Regions from separate parts of the Clostridium fungisolvens genome, predicted to be linked through region 1. Evidence: a T-box and tRNA genes for the amino acid it is inferred to sense, from the RefSeq annotation. Region 1 holds a T-box; the other regions hold tRNA genes.
What was found. A T-box is a leader RNA that pairs with one kind of tRNA and senses whether it is charged. The one in region 1 lies ahead of trpS (tryptophan--tRNA ligase), so its partner is inferred to be a tRNA-Trp.
Positions count from the first base shown of each region.

Region 1 (3,291 bases):
GATGTAGCTGCTGCAATAACTGTGCCAGCCAAGAAATATCCAAAAATCATGAATATCCCCCCTAAAATAAAACCTACTACATATGAAATATAAGTCCCCTTGAATCTTTCAATCACAACTCCAGCTATATAAGCCATACCAGCCTTTATTATAAAAGTAAACGGAGCCCAGATAAGCCATCCTCCGCTTATGTCTACCATAGCCATCCCTATAGCAGCGGCTAATGCACCTCTCTTTTTCCCTAGTACAACTGCTGAAAGAAGAACCATGCAATCTCCTAAATGCACAAAACCACCTGCAGTAGGAATCTTAATTATATTCCCAGCTATAAAAACCAATGCAATCATCAATCCTGTTAAAGCTAAATCTCTAGCTTTTAAGTTTTTTGAATTCTCCATAATATCTAGCCCCTTTTTAAATTTTTTAATAAGAAATTATTCCATAAATGGATGATATAACATAACCTATTGCATTGCAAATGTATCGATACAAAGTTTATGTATTATTATTTTATTTTTACTAATACTATTATCAAGATTCATGATTTAATGACAAATTTAGTTTCAAATATTTCTTAAAATCATCTGTACTAAAAAGGAGGTGATTATATGGCTTTCCTAAGATGGCTTGGTGGTATAGTAATATTCTTTTGGTTACTTGGAATAATCTTCAGAATAGGAGGTTACTTTATCAACATTCTTCTTGTAGTTGCAGCAATAATTTTTATAGTTAACTTAATCTTCGGAAGAAAGAATAAAGTCTGAGTTGACACTTTGTTTTATATGTCATATTATAGAAGTAATAAATTATTACTTCTATATTCTAAAATCAAAGAAGAGAAATAGTAAACTTTAGTTCACATTTCCAGAGAACTGTAGGCGGTGAAATTACAGTAATGTTGTTTAAGTTGAATGGATCTCTGAGATACTTAGACGAAAAATTATTATAGATAATTAAGTAGTTTTAGTCGTGTTCTCACGTTATAGAGATAGGATATTATTGTATCTTAATTAAAGAAGAGAATGAACTTCTCTTGAATATAGGTGGCACCGCGTTTTATACGCCCTATGGATTTTTATCCATAGGGCTTTTTTACTGTTTAGGAAAGCATAATTTTTTTTGATAACAAAACCTATCAATATCAAGTGCTCAGAACAACTATTTATGTAAACAGTAAAAAACAAAATTTATGTCGCCTGCCAGAATTTCTTCACATACGCTTAAGAAAAGGCAGATGCGCAAAAAAACTCTCTGAAGAAGATCACTTCAGCGACTTTTTTATCTTTTTAAGTAGATATACTATAGATAATTTAATTTCATTATAACCGAGTAGGAGGAATAAAGAATGGAAGACAAAAAGAAAGTAATATTTAGTGGTATTCAACCTTCTGGCGAATTGACCATAGGGAATTATTTAGGAGCTATAAAAAACTGGGTTAAACTTCAAGATCAATACGACTGTCTATTCTGCGTAGTAGATTTACACGCAATTACTGTAAAGCAAGTACCTGCAGACCTTAGAAGAAGAACTCTAGAAGTCTTAGCAATATATATAGCTGCTGGTATAGATCCTGAAAAGAATACTCTTTTCATACAATCACATGTACCTGCCCACAGCGAAGCAGCATGGCTTTTAAACTGTAATTCATATATGGGTGAACTAGGAAGAATGACTCAATATAAAGATAAATCACAAAAGATGGGCGACTCTATAGTGGCTGGACTTTTCAATTATCCAGTTCTTATGGCCGCTGACATACTTTTATATAATACAGATTTAGTTCCTGTTGGAAAGGACCAAACTCAACATTTAGAATTAGCTAGAGATTTAGCTCAAAGATTCAATAATGCTTACAGCCCAACCTTTGTTGTACCTGAAGGCTATATAGCTAAAGAAGGTGCAAAGATAATGAGTCTTCAAGAGCCAACAAAGAAGATGTCTAAATCCGATGAAAATCAAAATAGCTTCATCTTGCTTCTAGACCCACCAGAAGTTATAAGAAAGAAAGTAAGCAGAGCCGTTACTGATGGTATTGGAGTGGTAAACTATACTGACGAACAACCTGGCGTAAAAAACCTTATAGATATATTGTGTGCCATAAAAGGCTTAAAGCCTGACGAAGTGGTTGCTGACTATGTAGGAAAAGGTTATGCAGAGCTTAAGAGCGATGTAGCTGATACAATAGTTGCTGAACTTTCTCCACTTCAAGAAAAGGTTAAAGAGCTTTTAGCTGATAAGTCTTATCTTGAAGAAGTTTATAAGAAAGGTGCTGAAAAGGCTAACTATTTAGCTACTAAGACCCTAAGAAAAATGCAAAAGAAGATAGGATTTATTCCTAGATAGTCATATAACTTAAATTTAGGCACTCCTACATCCAATGCCTTGATGAGCTGCACAAAGAATTAATATGATTTTCTCCTCTTAAACAGCTAAAACTGTATAACTCGCTTTGCTCAGACAATACAGTTTCTTAACGCTGTTTCAGCTCCAAAAATCATTTAATTCTAGTTGTTCGCTCATATGGCATCTACTGTAGAAGTGCCTAAATTTTTATACATTGACCTAATCTAGTCATCCATTTGATACATTATAGAAATTGTATAACTCGCTTCGCTTAGACAATACAATTTTTTAACGCTAATTCACCTCCAAAAATCATTTAATTCTAACCGCTTATTCATATAGCATCTCCTGTAGAAGCACTTTATTTTGATATGTAATGTTAACTGGAATACCTGGAGCTATACAGCCGAAGCTTTGATGAGCTTCGTTCAGAAAATGCAATTATAAAAAAATAAAAAGTTCACAACAAAATCGTGAACTTTTTATTTTGAGAAAAATTTAAAAAATCTATTTTTCTTCCTCAAAATTAATCTTATCTTTAATTATATATAGTGGTCTATTTTTACTTTCGTCGTAAATTCTAGCTATATATTCTCCTATAATTCCAAGGGATAATAATTGTACTCCGCTGAATAGTGTTATAACTACCATTAGAGATGTCCAGCCTGGTTGTGTTGTATAGCCAAATAGTTTAACTATTATTGAATATATCAGCATTATGAAAGATATAAATATGGTTATGGTACCAATTAGAGATACTACTTTTAATGGTTTTGAAGAAAAAGCAACTATTCCATCTGAAGCAAATTTAAGCATTTTCTTTAAAGGATATTTTGTAGTTCCAGCAAATCTTTCGTTTCTATTGTATTCTATGTAAGTTTGATTGAAGCCAACCCAGCTTACCATACCTCTTACAAATCTATTTCTTTCTGGCATCGCTCTTAAAG
Region 1 is NZ_BLZR01000001.1:402,620-405,910, reverse strand. Features, by position in the region: gene bsdtw1_RS01575 (ECF transporter S component) at 1-398, opposite strand, end outside; gene bsdtw1_RS01570 (lmo0937 family membrane protein) at 609-764, shown strand; T-box leader at 823-1,071, shown strand; gene trpS (tryptophan--tRNA ligase) at 1,346-2,344, shown strand; gene bsdtw1_RS01560 (glycosyltransferase family 2 protein) at 2,852-3,291, opposite strand, start outside.

Region 2 (3,291 bases), 3.4 Mb from region 1:
TTTACTTACAACTTTACTATTTATATATATTTTGCCCAAAAGTCGCTTTGTATGGGTAAACATCCTCAATACTTTTACCTAAACTACTAGCAAATTCCTCTGCATTGACTTCTTTTATTGCTTTACCATCTTTAAATACTTTTATGTTATATATCTGTCCTTCTTCATTTATCAAAAATTCTCCATCATAACTTGAACCATCATCAAAAGTAACTATACCTTTTTTCCAATCCATCAGTTATTCCTCCTTATAAGGCTTCTCTTCATTGTAAATAAATTTTCTTATAAAATCTCTTTTGAAAATATACAAAGTTAAGAGTAGCGTATTGTTTTTTTATTTAAGAAGAATCCATAAAAAATCTGTGAATTTTCTAAAGAATAAAAGGGCACAATTTCTTGTGCCCCGGTATTAGAATCTACTATCTGGTGGTACATCATTACTCATAGTAACTCCTCCCTTAATGGTCAGATTACATAACTAAGATTTAACCTACCAAATGCCTTCCACTATGACTAGTGATTAGTTGTCATGTGTCCTTCGAATTCCTCTACCATTCTTTTTACCATTTCTCCACCTACGGAACCACATTGTTTTGATGTTAGATCTCCATTATAATCACCTAATGGAACTCCTAGTTCTCTTGCTACTTCAAATTTAAACTTAGATAATCCTTGTTTCGCCTCTGGAACTAATGTTCTTGATCTTGACATATAACATTCCTCCTTTGGTTTTGAGATGGTTTCTTATGTATCGTAATCCACTAAATTAAGATTTTAACTTTTTGCTTGACAGCAATATCCTTAAAACTTTCTCCAGTTTAAACGATACATCAGCAGTAAACCTTTTTGGTTTACACTATTATATTAACCACAAACGATTTTAATAGACTATAAAATTAAATGCAATTCTGGTATGTACTTCCTTTATAGTTCTTTATTACATTTATAGCTTCTCTACTACTATTAACTAAGATTGGATTTACACCTGAATTTTTAATAAACTTTTTTAGCTGGTAGCTTCCTATTATAGATTTAGGCATTATTATTATATTAATTATCCATTGTTCTTTAGATGTATTTCTTAAAAATTCGCAATATGTATCACTGACTTCTGATTTTACAAGTTCTAAATCAGAAACATCCATTACAAATATTTTATTATGAGTACCAATTGTTTCTATAACATCTATGTACTCTTTTATCATGTATGTCAATTCTTCATTTCCTAAGTAGCCTTTAATAATATTTCTTATAATCCCTTTTTTCTTATAATACTTAAAATAATAGTACATTTTCCCACCCCAAATTTAATACTTAAGAGCCTTCTTAAATTTTATTTATACTTAACACAAATTTATAAGATTATAAAATTCATTGACCTATTATTTTCTTATTTAGATTTACTGTAATAATGTTTTAAAAAATTATAATTATAAATTTCACAGCAAACATAATTATACTATATTTTCTATATGTTGTAAATTTTATTATTAATTATATTATCGTCTTAATGAAACTTTACTGAAGTATAATTTATAAAATCTAATAAAATAAATTAAAATTATAGTTATATTTTTTAAAGCAAAAATATAATGATTTTTTCATTAATTAAGAGTATAAATCTCAACTAATATAATAATATTTTTGAAAATTATTAAATAAATACAAGAAAAATCCACGAATATCCAAAAGAATATTCGCGGATCATCCTCGTAAGCTTCGTTTACCATATTGGCAGGGGCAGTAGGGATCGAACCCACAACCTACGGTTTTGGAGACCGCCACTCTACCAGTTGAGCTATACCCCTAAAATAACGCTTACAAAAGATATAATATCATATTCATGAGACATGCGCAATACTTTATTTCTAATTTTAATAAATTATGAATACTCAAGTAACAGCATATTAAAAGGTAGTATCTTTAGTTAAGTCAACAACTAAAGATACTACCACTTTATATATTATCTGATGCTATAAGCAACTGATAAAATGCCTTATTTAGAAGCAGCTTCTACTACAGTATTTCTGAAGTATACAAATCCTAGTGGGGATTTTTGTAAATCAGTTATATTATTCTTAAGTGCAAGAACGTTAGTGTAGTAGTATATTGGGATTATTGGCATATCATTCATTAATATGTCTTCTGCCTTATGCATATCTTCTGTTCTCTTAGCAGCATCAGTACCCTTCTTAGCAGCATCAACTAACTTGTCATATTCTGGGTTAGTGTAACCAGGATTGTTATTTCCGCCGTTAGTGTAGTACATATCTATAAATGTCATTGGATCGTTGTAGTCAGCAATCCATGCTGTTCTACATACCATGAAGTTATGCTTTGTTAAGTCATCTAATTGAACTTTTCTTTCTTCATTAACTAGTGTAACGTCGATTCCTAAGTTCTTCTTCCACATTTCTTGTATAGCTTGAGCGATGTTTTGATGTCCTTGTCCTGTGTTGTACTTAATTTCAAGTTTAGGGAATCCCTTACCTTCTGGATATCCAGCATCAGCAAGTAACTTCTTAGCACCTTCAACATCAGCTGTAGTCTTTAGGTAATCCTTGTTCTTGAATTCTTTACCTGTACTATCAACTATTCCCTTTGGAACGTATGATGTAGCAGGTTGTTCTCCACCCTTTGTTACATTTTCAACTATAGCAGTTCTATCTATTGCCATGCTAAGTGCTTTTCTTACATTAGTATTGCTTAATGCTTTAGCAACATCAGCAGAAACGTTCTTGTTTGAAACATTTACTGCATAGTAGTATGTTCCAAGGTATGGATAAACTTTAGCCTTACCATCTTTGATTAAGCTTTGCTTTTGTTCTGCTGGTAATAAATCTGTAGCATCTATTTCACCAGATTCAAAAGCATTTAATGCAGATGTTTCATTATCTAATAATGTGTATTGGATTTTGTCAAGCTTAACATTTGCTTTATCCCAATAGCTATCGTTCTTAACAAATGTCATATGGTCTTTTTGAGCATATTCAGACATTTTGTATGCTCCGTTAGATACAAATGTCTTTGCATCAGTAGCCCATCCTTCTTTATTAGCTTCAACGATATCTTTTCTTACTGGGAAGTAAGTTGGGAATGCTGTTAAAGCTAAGAAGTAAGCTGTTGGAGCCTCTAGTGTAACTTCTAGTGTATAATCATCAACTACTTTTATTCCTAGATCTGCAACTTTAGCTTTTCCACCATTATATGCTTCACCATTTTTGATGTAGTATAATTGGTAAGCGTAATCTGATGCTGTTTCTGGAGCTAAAGCTCTAGTCCAAGCATAGT
Region 2 is NZ_BLZR01000001.1:3,787,094-3,790,384, forward strand. Features, by position in the region: gene bsdtw1_RS16645 (hypothetical protein) at 17-235, opposite strand; gene bsdtw1_RS16650 (alpha/beta-type small acid-soluble spore protein) at 514-711, opposite strand; gene bsdtw1_RS16655 (hypothetical protein) at 897-1,292, opposite strand; tRNA gene bsdtw1_RS16660 (tRNA-Trp) at 1,733-1,808, opposite strand; gene bsdtw1_RS16665 (peptide ABC transporter substrate-binding protein) at 1,997-3,291, opposite strand, start outside.
Region 2: it encodes a tRNA-Trp, which carries the amino acid that the T-box ahead of trpS (tryptophan--tRNA ligase) is inferred to sense. The anticodon was not compared.

Region 3 (3,291 bases), 3.4 Mb from region 1:
GACAGTCTAAACTTTAAGTTTACAAATGATTCTTTGGATAATGTTTCAAAATATGATCTGCTTTTATATATGGGATCTAGTTCTGAGCCTTGGATAAATGATTTTATAGATGGTTTAAAAAAAGGAAAAGTAGGTATTGTTAATCTTTCTAGAGGAACTAAAACATTGAACTATATAAAGTCTCAGAATATAGCAGGGTATGATATAAAAATAAATCCTTATTATTGGTTAAGTCCTGACGAATATAAAATTATGCTTTATAACATAAAAAGTTCAATTCAAGATAAAGATCCGAAAAACAGGGATTTCTATGAAGAGAATTACGAAGAGATGATATCAGAACTAGATAAAGATAGTAAAGATGTGAAGGATTCCATAAGTGCTCTAAATGGATATACTATATATACAACAGATGAAGACTTAGATTATCTTACTAAGTATTTAGGCGTCGATGTTATAAAACTCACGGATTTAACTAAAATTGATGATTATAAAAAAATGCTTGGGGAATCAGCAAGTAAAACTTTAATATTATATAGTGATCAGGCTAAATTTAATGAGTTTATCAGTAAGATAAATGGAGCATCCTATTATCAAATGCAGATTAAGATACCTCAATATGATGATCAATATAGATATTATTTAGAAAATATAAGTCTAAAATTTAAGGGATTAAATAAAAAGTTATAAGTATTTTTATATATTTATAACTTTTTTTATTGTCTATTATTGAACAAGTATTATTTATGAAGCTGTGATGAATTATTTATAATTTAAGAAGAATAATAGTAAAGTTTATAAAATTATTAGTGAATTTGGATAATGTTTTTCCAATAGGTGATGATAAATTTTATGGATTACTTATAAAACTCGGCATAATATAATAAAATGAAAGAATTTTTTTAATTATTGGATAATTTTTAAAAATCATATATAATTACCGTAATAAATGGCTTATAATATATATATAAGGAAATCGAGGGGGAGAGACTATGCTAGTAAAAACTATAATATTGCCAAAAAAAGATTTAATAACAGTCACATCTGATACAACAATAGGAAGAGCCTTAGAGATAATGGATCAAAATAAATTTTTATCAATTCCTGTTGTTGATGGAGAATATTTTAAAGGATCAATAGCACAAGACATTATTTATAAGTTTTATTTTGAAAAAGGTGCTGATAAGAAGAGTTTATTGGAAGACTTCTCAGTATCTCACCTACTAACAAAAAGCATACCTAAGATAAATCTTTATGAAGAAGTTGAGAAAGCAGTAGGATTACTAGAAGAAACTCATGTTTCCTTTGTCGCAGTTGTTGATGAGTTTGATAAGTTTGTAGGTATTTTAACTCATCATGCCGTGTTTGAACAGTATACTAATGTATTTGGACTTAACAAAGGTGAAAGAATGGCAGTTACTGCTTATGATGTTCCTGGACAAATATCAAGGTTATCAAAAATACTTACAGAAAATCAAGCTGATATAATCAGTTTTGTTGTAATAGATCCAAAAAGTGTTACAGATGTAAGAGAAATAGTTGTAAGAATGAAGACTAAGAATTTAGAGATAATTAAAGAAAAAGTTAAGGCTGCAGGGTTTAAGGTAGTCTAGTAGATGATTTGGTTCTTCTGATTTTAAATCTAATCAAATGATCTTAGAGTGTAGTATAGAATCTTAAATATATATTATAGTGTAAATCGAAAATTTAAATATAACTTTTTCTTAAAAGGTATCTTATAATCACATATGTTATTATAAGATACCTTTTTAAAATATAAATTTAATTATGTAGTGGCTCATCTATATATAAAAATAAGTACAAAAAAATGTTGCGTTATTTTAAAGAATGTTATATAATCATATTTGTTCGAAGGGGTATAGCTCAACTGGTAGAGTGGCGGTCTCCAAAACCGTAGGTTATGGGTTCGATCCCTATTGCCCCTGCCAAAAGACTAGTAGAATTAATTTTCTACTAGTCTTTTTTTGTGTATATAAAAAACTAATTGCCTAAGATACAATTTAATCCAAGAGATACATACTATTTAATATAGAAAATTAAATGCTTAATTGTGAATACACCTAATATACAGATGAATTACCAGATTGAAGTTGCTTTTATCAATTTGGCAATTTATCTTTTTTTTGTTTTGACTAAAAATCATTGGTGAAAAATTTATAAATTATAAAATAGATAGAGTGAAAAAAGAAAATACATATAATTGAAATATTTAAATAATTATTTTAATTTAAATAAATTTATGTTATGAATTTTTTAGCGATAAACAAATTTTTTGACGTTTGCACTTAGTTTCATCCATTATATGGATAAAGTTTTTATGAGTGAACTAATAAATATATAATAAAAATAAAAATTGTTAATTTTAAATTTATATACTAATTAATTAACAGTTTAATAAATTTGTTATAAGTCTAGCAAATTTAATTGATTGGTAGCTGATATTTATTATAAAATTGGAAAAAAATTGCCTTTGAAAATGTTTACTTGCTGCCAAATTAGATAGCTTATAGTAAAAGAATAAAAAAATACATGCCAAAATTAACATTTAATAATAAATTCAAAAAACTATTTACAAAATGATAATTTGTAACTATAATTTTTTATATAAACTTAAGAAAAATAACAATGAACGAGGAGATGTTAGTCGGGGGACAGGTGATACAAAATAATAGTTGATTACTTTGTATTGAAAAAGTAGAAAATTAGTACATAATAGAGATTTAGTAAGAAATTAGAAGTTATAAACATATTTAAAGGGGGACTTAAAAAATGTTTAAATACACATTAAAGAGAATTGTGATAAGTTTACTTACTATATTTATAGTAATAACAGCAACTTTCTTTTTAATCAGAGCAATACCAGGGGGACCATTTACAGGAGAAAAGAAATTACCACCTTCTATACTTGAGAACTTAAATAAGAAGTTTGGACTAGATAAACCTATGTCTCAACAATACACTACATATGTTAGTAGTATTGTAACAAAAGGTGATTTAGGACCTTCTATGATGTATGAAGGAACAACTGTTAATGATATCATCAAGAAGTTTTTCCCGGTTTCAGCAAGATTAGGATTAGCCTCAGTTATATTTTCATTAATATTCGGAGTACTACTAGGTATCCTTTCAGCATTAAAGGAAAACAAATGGCAGGATAGAGCTGCAATGGTAATATCAACCATAGGTGTAACAGTGCCAAGCTTTGTTATGGCTACATTGTTAACTTATTTCTTTGCAATACAATTAAAATTATTCCCAGCAATAGGCTTG
Region 3 is NZ_BLZR01000001.1:3,794,207-3,797,497, reverse strand. Features, by position in the region: gene bsdtw1_RS16700 (metal ABC transporter substrate-binding protein) at 1-690, shown strand, start outside; gene bsdtw1_RS16695 (CBS domain-containing protein) at 993-1,613, shown strand; tRNA gene bsdtw1_RS16690 (tRNA-Trp) at 1,874-1,949, shown strand; gene bsdtw1_RS16685 (ABC transporter permease) at 2,791-3,291, shown strand, end outside.
Region 3: it encodes a tRNA-Trp, which carries the amino acid that the T-box ahead of trpS (tryptophan--tRNA ligase) is inferred to sense. The anticodon was not compared.